Regions from separate parts of the Nocardia sp. 852002-20019_SCH5090214 genome, predicted to be linked through region 3. Evidence: predicted binding sites of a transcription regulator. Region 3 holds the regulator's gene; each other region holds the start of a gene.
The links. The regulator HspR, encoded in region 3, represses chaperone genes until heat shock. The targets are predictions, from matches to a motif close to ANNTGAGTNNNNNNNACTCANNT.

Region 1 (3,279 bases), on a different contig from region 3:
ACGATCGATCCGCTGCACCATCCGCCCGGCACGGTGCGGACGTGGAATTCGAGTTTGCCGTCCAGTGACGGCGGCAGCGCGGGCGACAGCCGGCGGCGCATACCGGGATGCTGCGGAATCTGGACCTCGACCGATTGGCCCGCCTCGAACGGGACGAATTCGCCGATCAACCGGACCACCGCGAGATCGTGGCGCAGCCGATGATGTCCGACGACGGTCGACGACCATTCCGTCGGCGCGTCCAGCCGAATCTCCCCGGTCTCATCCGGACCCAACGTCACCGTTCCTCCTGTGATCCGAGGGACAGCTCCCGCCCCCGAAAAGTCTTGTGCCGGGCGCAGTCCCGTTCGCTCGCGCCCGCCCACCAAGGTACGCCGCGGACGCCGGGTTGCCTACCGATTGCCGCTCACACCGGGTCGGCGCTGATGATGTGTTCGGGGGTGCCGACCGCCAGCAGCGCCCGCTTGGTGTCGGCGATCATCCGCGCCGATCCGGCGATCTGGATCTGCCGATCCGACCACGTGCCGAAGCTGGCCACGACCGCGCCCAGATTCCCGATCAGCCGCCGATGCATGCCGTACGGCGGGTCCGCGGGCGGATGCGGATGCCACCACGGATTCGTGTCGCTCTCACAGACCGGCACCACCGTCAGCCACGGATTGCTCAGCGACAGCTGCCACATGTTCTCCACGTCGTACAGATCGCACGGATAGCGGCCGCCGATGAAGAAGTGCACACGCGGGTTCACGCCGCGCCGGCCCATCTCGATCAACTGCGCGCGCAGCGGCGCGATTCCGGTCCCGGAGCCGATCATCAGCACGTCGCGCTGGGATTCGGTGTCGATGTGCAGGCCGCCCAGCGGCCCGGCGATCAACCAGGTGTCGCCGACCTCGGTTTCGCCGACGATCGCGGGACTGACCCAGCCGGTGCGGATCTTGCGGACGTGGAATTCGATCTCGCCGTACGGGTTCGTGGGAATGGCCGGGGACAGATACCGCCACATCTTCGGCCGCTGCGGGATCGAGACCGGTACGTACTGCCCGGCCTGGTAGGGGATCGGCTCGTCGGACTGCAGGCGCACGATCGCCAGGTCGTCGAGTACGCGCCGATGGCCGACCACCGTCGCTTCCCAATACGGTCGCGAGGTGTCGGAATTGGCGCCGATGGCCATCGAGGCCGAGATCAGGATGGCGATATCGCGCCAGCCGTCCTCCAGATCGGGTGTCCAGAGCGGACCGTTGTAGGTGACGAAGGCAGCGAGCAACGCGCGTCCGGCGGCATCGTAATGTGCCGCCGCGACACCGTATTTGCGGTGGTCGAGGGCCAACTGTTCCAGGAACCGCTGCGCGCGGTCCCAGTTCTCCAGATGATCCAGCACGAACTGGATGGCGGTGACAACCCGCTTGGGCTGCATATCCATCGTGTGCGGGAACAATTCGCGCAGGCCGGGAGCCTCCGCGAACAGATGCCTGTAAAACGCGCCGATCAATCGTTCGGGCCCTTGCGGCGCCTCGACGATCGACCGGAAGTTGGCGCGGACCAGCGCTGCCGAACGCGCATCCACGACGTCGAGCTTCCTTTCCTTCAATGTGTCCGACTACAGCTGCCGTGTCGTCGGCCCCCGCGGACCAGTATCCCCGAAAAAACCGTGGTCGTGCGGTGATGAGCGGATCACTTTACCCAGATCCACCAAGGGTGAAACGATTGGCCACAGGTTCCTGAAATATGTCAAACTTGAGCGGAACAGACTCAACTCCTACCGCGTTGGACTACTCAGAAGAGTCGGACCGCCCGGACCCGACCGACCACAACGCGAGACGACCGTAGGAAGGTGATCGTGGACTCGTTCAACCCCACCACCAAGACTCAGGCTGCCCTGACGGCTGCCCTGCAGGCGGCTTCGGCCGCCGGAAATCCGGAGATTCGTCCGGCTCACTTGCTGGTGGCGCTGCTGGATCAAACCGACGGCATCGCCGCCCCCCTGCTCAAGGCTGTCGCTGTCGACCCGGCAACGGTGCGACGCGAGGCGCAGGACATCGTCGACCGGCTGCCCCGCGCGACCGGCGCCACCACGCAGCCGCAGCTCGGCCGGGAAGCGCTCGCCGCGCTCACCGCCGGCCAGCGCCTCGCCACCGAACTCGGTGACGAGTACGTCTCCACCGAGCATGTCGTGGTGGGTCTCGCCGAAGGCGACTCCGATGTCTCGCAGCTGCTGCTGAAGTACGGCGCCACCGCGGACGCGCTGCGCGAGGCGTTCACCGCCGTGCGTGGCAACACCCGCGTGACCAGCGCGGACCCCGAGGGCACCTATCAGGCGCTGGAGAAGTACTCCACGGACCTCACCGCCGCCGCGCGCGAGGGCAAACTCGATCCGGTCATCGGCCGCGACACCGAGATCCGGCGCGTGGTGCAGGTGCTGAGCCGGCGCACGAAGAACAACCCGGTCCTCATCGGCGAGCCCGGTGTCGGTAAGACCGCCATCGTCGAGGGGCTGGCCCAGCGCATCGTCGCCGGGGACGTTCCGGAATCGCTGCGCGGGAAGACGCTGGTCTCGCTGGACCTCGGTGCGATGGTGGCCGGCGCGAAGTATCGCGGTGAGTTCGAGGAACGGCTCAAGGCGGTGCTGGAGGAGATCAAATCCAGTGCCGGACAGATCATTACGTTCATCGATGAGCTGCACACCATCGTCGGCGCCGGCGCGACCGGCGAATCGGCGATGGACGCCGGCAACATGATCAAGCCGATGCTGGCGCGCGGTGAACTGCGCCTGGTCGGTGCGACCACGCTCGACGAATACCGTCAGCACATCGAGAAGGACGCCGCCCTCGAGCGCCGCTTCCAGCAGGTGCTGGTCGGCGAGCCGTCGGTGGAGGACACCATCGGCATTCTGCGCGGACTCAAGGAGCGCTACGAGGTACACCACGGCGTGCGGATCACCGACTCCGCGCTGGTGGCGGCCGCGACCCTCAGCGATCGCTACATCACCTCGCGGTTCCTGCCCGACAAGGCGATCGACCTGGTCGACGAGTCGGCCTCGCGGCTGCGCATGGAGATCGACTCGCGGCCGGTCGAGATCGACGAGGTCGAACGGGCGGTGCGCCGCCTCGAGATCGAGGAGGTCGCCCTCGCCAAGGAAACCGACGAGGCCTCCAAGCAGCGACTCGACAAGTTGCGCCAGGAACTGGCCGACGACCGCGAGAAGCTGAACCAGCTGATGGCGCGCTGGCAGAACGAGAAGCAGGCCATCGACTCGGTCCGCACCATCAAGGAGCAGCTGGA
Region 2 (3,279 bases), on a different contig from region 3:
ATGCGGGCGGCGAGCAGGTCGGAGAGGGGCCCGGTGCCCAGCACCGCGACGGGGATGATCGGGGTGCTCATACGGTCTCCAGCCGATAGCGCGGATCCAGGTCGGGCATCACCACTCCCGGTGGTGCGGAACATAATTCGGGGATCGTGCTCAGCATCGCGCGCACCGAGATGTCGGTCACCGCGGACCAGTCGGCGCTGTAGGCCTCGTCGTCCATCTCGTTGCGCATCTCGATGCGGGCCGGGGTGCCGTCGAGGGTGATCACATGGCCGCCGGAGCGGCTGCGCGGATGGTCCGGTCCCAGATGCGCATTGCCGCCACCGACGTGCCAGCATTCGGAATTCGTCATGAACAGGCGGTCGCCGAGATAGCCGCGATAGGTCATGTGGATCGCGCCGACGCTGCCGGGTTCGATCACGGTTCCGCCCGCTCGCACTCGCTCCCGCGCGGGCACCGGAGAGATGTGGCGTTCCACGCGCACCTCGTCCGGACCGGCGCCGAACAGCGCGTGCGCCACATTGCCGAGCACCGCGTCGAAGTAGAAGTGCTGCATCAGCCCGATCGCATGGTTGGTGTCCACCGCGCTCAACGGCATGCCGAAGCCGAGGCTTTCCAAACCGCCCCACATCCCGTCGGGTGCGGCCGAGAGGTCACCGACCTCCAGGAATCGCACCTCGGTGATCTCGTCCAGCAGTCCGGCCAGCCGCAGCAGCAGCTGTTCGACCATCAGACCCGGATGTAATCCCGTGCCGTGCAACGACACTCCGCCCGCCTCGCACGCCGCTTGCAACCGGCTGCCCAGCGCCCGCCGGGGCAGGGCGCGATCGACGATCGGGCCGGCCAGCCGTTCGAGGACCGGGCGCAACGGCCGCGCGGGCGCCGAATCCACGGCGCGCATCCCGGCCCGCAATGCCCGCAACGCGGGTCGCAGCCGGGCGCCGAACGCATCACCGGTGACCTTCATATCCGCCACCGTGCGCAGGACCGACAGCGGACTCCGCGAGGCGGAGAGCCAGGTCGGCATCGACGGATTGTGATAACTCGCCGCGGAGACGACGTTCTTGCCGGATTCCAGCAGATCGACGACGTCCGCGTCGGCGCCCTGGATCAGCGCGGGTGTGGTCGGGGTATGGACGACGCAATCGGCGTCCAGGGCCAGGATTTCGTCCTTCGAGGTCGTCGCCGCGACCCCCACCGGCGCCAGCCCGGCCAGTTCGCCGATATCCCGGCCGTGCTTGTGCGGACTGAACACCTTGACCCCGACCACCTCGAAGTCCGGCGATTCGAGCGCGGTCCGCAGCGCTCGCCCACCCATGTCCCCGGGCCCCCAGATCACGAGCCGATACGGACGCTCCACAACCGCCTCCTTGCCGTAGGTGACCTGTTTAACACAGTGAGACAGTTCGCGCATCACTCTCTTACGAGTCGCGTAGCCGCCGGTAATACGTCGTTCGCTGCCGGTGAACAGGGGGTTGGAACAACTCGGCACACCATGTAGTTGAGTAGGTAGCGCTCAACCCTGGAGGCGAAGAAACACAGGATCCGGGGCATGCTTTGGAAGGGGCTGAATCTGTGAGTACTCCACAGCGTCTGCCGGTGCTGTTTCTGACCGATCCGGTCGTGTTGCCGGGCATGGTCGTCCCCATCGAGCTCGACGAATCGGCACAGGCCGCCATCGACGCCGCACGGGCCGCGAAGTCGGATTCCGTGTTGCTCGCACCGCGTCTGGACGAGGGCTATGCCGCCTACGGTGTGATCGCGACCATCGAACAGGTCGGCCGCATGCGCGGCGGCGCCGCTGCTGCGGTGTTGAAGGCCGAGCACCGGGCGAAGATCGGACACGGCGTCACCGGTCCGGGCGCCGCGCTGTGGGTGGAGGCCGAACCGGTCGACACACCCGCACCCGACGCGCACACGAAGGAGCTGGCCGCCGAATACAAGCAGCTGGTCGTCTCGGTCCTGCAGCGTCGCGAGGCCTGGCAGGTCATCGATGTGGTCAACCGGCTGACCGACCCGTCGGCCCTGGCCGATACCGCCGGCTACGCGCCGTACCTGACCGATGAGCAGAAGCGTGAACTGCTCGACACTCCCGATGTCGCCGAGCGCCTGACCCGGTTGATCGGGTGGACCAAGGACCACATCGCCGAGGTCGAGGTCACCGAGAAGATCAGTGAGGATGTGCGCGAGGGCGTCGAGAAGTCGCAGCGGGAATTCCTGCTGCGCCAGCAGCTCAATGCGATCCGCAAGGAACTGGGCGAAGGCGAGCCCGACGGCGCGGACGACTACCGCACCCGGGTGGAGACCGCCGAGCTGCCGGACAACGTGCGCGAGGCCGCGCTCCGCGAGGTCGACCGCCTCGAGCGCAGCAGCGATCAGAGTCCGGAATCGGGCTGGATCCGCACCTGGCTGGATACCGTCCTGGATCTGCCGTGGTCGGTGAAAACCACCGACAGCACCGATGTTTCGGCTGCTCGCGCGGTGCTGGACGCCGATCACCACGGGCTGGAAGAGGTCAAGGACCGCATGGTCGAATACCTGGCCGTGCGCGCCCGCCGGGCCGCGCGTGGTCTGGAGGTCGTCGGCGGTCGTGGCTCCGGCGCCGTGATGGTGCTGGCCGGCCCTCCCGGTGTCGGTAAGACCTCGCTCGGCGAGAGCGTGGCGCGGGCCCTGGGCCGCAAGTTCGTGCGCGTCGCCCTGGGCGGTGTGCGCGACGAGGCCGAGATCCGCGGTCACCGGCGGACCTACGTCGGTGCCCTGCCCGGCCGGATCGTGCGTGCCATCAAGGAGGCGGGTTCGATGAATCCCGTTGTCCTGCTGGACGAGATCGACAAGGTCGGCTCGGACTTCCGGGGTGATCCGGCGGCCGCGCTGCTCGAGGTGCTGGATCCGGCGCAGAACCACACCTTCCGCGACCACTACCTGGATCTGGACCTGGATCTGTCCGATGTGCTGTTCATCGCGACCGCGAATGTCATGGAGACCATTCCCGGCCCGCTGTTGGACCGCATGGAACTGATCACCGTCGACGGGTACACCGAGGACGACAAGGTGGCCATCGCCCGCGACTTCCTGGTGCCCCGGCAGCTGGAACGGAATGCGCTGACCGCCGAGGAGGTGTCGTTCACCGACGAGGCGCTGCGGGAGATCGCGGCCAACTACACCCGGGAAGCCGGTGTGCGTCAGCTGGAGCGGCTGCTCGCGAAGGCGTTGCGCAAGGCGGCGACTCGGCTGTCGCAGGACGAGTTCGGTGCGGAGACGGTTGCGGCGGACGGCGATTCG
Region 3 (3,279 bases):
CCGAGGGTGGCGCCGCCGCCGACGGTGCGGGCAACGCGTCCGCCGGTGACGACACCGTGGTCGACGCAGAGGTCGTGGAAGAGCCGGAGAAGAAGTGACGGAACAGAACCCGAAAGAGGAGCCGGTCACCATCGTCGACAACCGAAAGATCGACCAGGACGGGAAACCGTCCGCTCCGCAGGGTGATGTGAGCGAGGCCGTAGCCGGAAACGACACGGCTTCGGCCTCCGCTTCGGTCGGCGAGGGCGTCGCCCTCGCCGACAGCATCAGCGCCGAATTGTCCGAGCGCACTGCGGATCTGCAGCGGCTGACCGCGGAGTACGCGAACTACCGCCGCCGCGTCGACCGCGACCGCAAGGCCGCCATCGACTCGGCCAAGGCCGCGGTGGTCACCGAATTGCTCGGTGTGCTCGACGATCTGGATCGTGCCCGTGCCCACGGAGATCTCGAGTCCGGACCGCTGAAGTCGGTCGCGGACAAGCTCGCCGACGCGCTGCAGAAGCAGGGCCTCGAGGAATTCGGTGTCGAGGGTGAAGCTTTCGACCCGACCCTGCACGAGGCCGTGCAGCACGAGGGTGAGGGACACAACCCGGTGATCGGGGTGGTCATGCGTAAGGGTTACCGCTTCGGCGACCGCGTCCTGCGCCATGCGCTGGTCGGAGTCACCGATGGGGTGGCGGATCTGTCCGATTCGTCGGACACTGCGAATGCCGGCCGAGATGCCGACGGTGCCGAGTAACACACAGTCGCGCAATGTGACGGAAGGAGGAGATGCCCGGTGAATCGGGAGTGGCTGGAAAAGGACTTCTACAAAGAGCTGGGTATTTCCTCCAGCGCGACCCAGGACGAGATCAAGAAGGCCTACCGGAAACTGGCCCGGGATCTGCATCCGGACAAGAATCCGGGAGATACCAAGGCCGAGGAGCGCTTCAAAGCGGTCAGCGAGGCGCATGCCGTGCTGGCCGATCCGGAGAAGCGCAAGGAGTACGACGAGGCCCGGCGGTTGTTCGCCAGCGGCGGCTTCGGCCGCGGCGGCTACGCCCCGGGCGGCGGCTACACCGGCGGTGGCGGCTTCTCCAACGAATTCAACCTGGGTGACATCTTCGGCGGTGCGGCCGCCGGCGCGGGTGACGGCGGTCTGGGGGATATCCTCGGCGGCCTGTTCAACCGCGGTGGCACACGGACCACGTCGCGCCCGCGACGGGGCAGCGACGTGGAGACCGAGACGACTCTCGGGTTCCGCGAGGCGGCCCAGGGCGTGACCGTTCCGCTGCGGATGACCAGTCCGTCGCCGTGTACGACCTGTCACGGCAGCGGCGCCAAGCCGGGCACCAGCCCGCGAGTGTGCCCGCACTGCAACGGAACCGGCGTGATCAGCCGCAACCAGGGCGCGTTCGGGTTCAGCGAACCCTGCGACGACTGCCGTGGCACCGGCTCGATCATCGACGACCCGTGCACCGACTGTCACGGCACCGGCATCCAGAACCGGACCCGCACCATCACCGTGCGTATCCCGCCCGGGGTGCGCGACGGGCAGCGGATTCGGCTGGCGGGCCAGGGCGAGGCAGGTCTGCGGGGCGCGCCCGCAGGTGACCTGTACGTCACCGTGCACGTCAGCCAGGACAAGGTCTTCGGCCGCAACGGCGACGATCTGACCCTGGTGCTGCCGGTCAGCTACAGCGAATTGGTGCTGGGTACAACGGTTTCCGTGCCTACACTGGAAGGCAGAGTCGGAGTGAAGGTGCCACCCGGCACCGCCGACGGCCGGACGCTGCGAGTGCGCGGGCGCGGTGTGCCCAAGCGCGGCGGCGGCGCCGGTGACCTGCTGGTCACGGTGAAGGTCGCGGTACCGCAGAAGCTGGACGACGAAGCCACCGAGGCGCTGCGGCGCTACGCGGAGGCGGAGAAGGCCGGCGGGTTCGACCCGCGCGCAGGTTGGGCAGGTGCTTAATGAACGGTGATCCGAAGAATCGGGCAACCGGCACCGAGTACTTCATGATCTCGGTGGCGGCTCAGCTGGCGGGAATGCACGCGCAGACGCTGCGGACCTACGACAGGCTGGGATTGGTTACGCCGCAACGCACTTCCGGCGGCGGCCGACGTTATTCGTCCCGGGATGTGGAACTGCTCCGCGAGGTGCAGCGCCTGTCCCAGGACGAGGGCGTCAACCTGGCCGGGATCAAGCGGATCATCGAACTCACCAATCAGGTCGAGGCGTTGCAGCAGCGGGTGGGTGAATTGACCGCCGAGGTCGAACGCCTGCGCGCCGGGCATCGACCCGATATGGCTCCGCCGCAACGCAGTACCGCACTGGTGGTGTGGCAGCCACGCAACAAACGGCGGTAGGCGGTTTCGGCTCTGTGCCGTTCCGCGACCGAACACACCGTGCGACAGCGCCCCCGGATCGGGGGCGCTGTTCGTGTGTCCCGGCCTCACCCCGCGCTCAGCATGCCCCCGGCAAATGTGAAAATCGCATATCGAGTCGTGCACAACCGCTCTCGAACACGCCGAAATACATGGCGTGTCACGGTCTTTGAGTCGGTTTCCAGGGGCCTACACACTACTGGACCTCGGTTCTGCCGAATTACCTCCCTGTTGTTCCTTCAGTGCGTCCCGCGCCCGGCAAACCTCGCCTACACTCGGTCTCCATCGGCTGCGCCGCGTGTCCGGCGGCACCGCGCTCACCGGACCGGCCCGAGTTCGACGTGCGAAATGGGGTTGTGGACAGATGGATTCGCGGACCGTCGCGCTGATCAGAACCACGTTCAAGGCGGTGGCCGCGGAGGAAGGCGGCCCCGAACAGCTCGCCCGATCCTTCTACGCCCTGCTGTTCACCGAATATCCGCAGCTCCGGGATTTCTTCCCCGCCGCTCTGGAGGTGCAGCGCGACCGGCTGGTCAAGGCCATCGGGTATGCCGTGGACCGGCTGGAGGAGCCCGAGCAACTGCTGCCCTTCCTGGCGCAGCTCGGCCGCGACCATCGCAAATACGGTGTGGTGGCCGAACACTATGCGGCCGTGGGTAATTCGCTCAAGAGCGCCCTGCGTGCACATGCCGGCACCGAATTGTGGACCGATGAGGTGGAACAGGCCTGGGACGCCGGCCTCGCGTTGATCACCCAGACGATGATCGGCGCCGCCGACCAGGAGACGACGCCGCCGGTCTGGACCGGAACCGTCGTCGAACATCGCGAGGTGCTGTGCAATCTGGCCGTCGTCCGGCTGCAGCTCGACCAGCCCATGACCTATGCGGCCGGACAATATGTGAGTGTGCAGATCCC

Region 1: the regulator HspR is predicted to act here: its motif matches at 1,733-1,755, upstream of clpB (ATP-dependent chaperone ClpB).
Region 2: the regulator HspR is predicted to act here: its motif matches at 1,497-1,519, upstream of lon (endopeptidase La).

What each region holds. Positions count from the first base shown of each region.
Region 1 covers NZ_LZMK01000032.1:894-4,172, forward strand. The annotation lists gene A5780_RS04110 (FAD-binding oxidoreductase) at 1-281, opposite strand, end outside; gene A5780_RS04115 (FAD-binding oxidoreductase) at 407-1,564, opposite strand; gene clpB (ATP-dependent chaperone ClpB) at 1,838-3,279, shown strand, end outside.
Region 2 covers NZ_LZMK01000364.1:106,368-109,646, reverse strand. The annotation lists gene A5780_RS28165 (hypothetical protein) at 1-71, opposite strand, end outside; gene A5780_RS42895 (hypothetical protein) at 68-1,411, opposite strand; gene lon (endopeptidase La) at 1,573-3,279, shown strand, end outside.
Region 3 covers NZ_LZMK01000310.1:275-3,553, reverse strand. The annotation lists gene dnaK (molecular chaperone DnaK) at 1-98, shown strand, start outside; gene grpE (nucleotide exchange factor GrpE) at 95-739, shown strand; gene dnaJ (molecular chaperone DnaJ) at 779-1,951, shown strand; gene A5780_RS24925 (heat shock protein transcriptional repressor HspR) at 1,951-2,346, shown strand; partial or broken gene A5780_RS24920 (globin domain-containing protein) at 2,729-3,279, shown strand, end outside.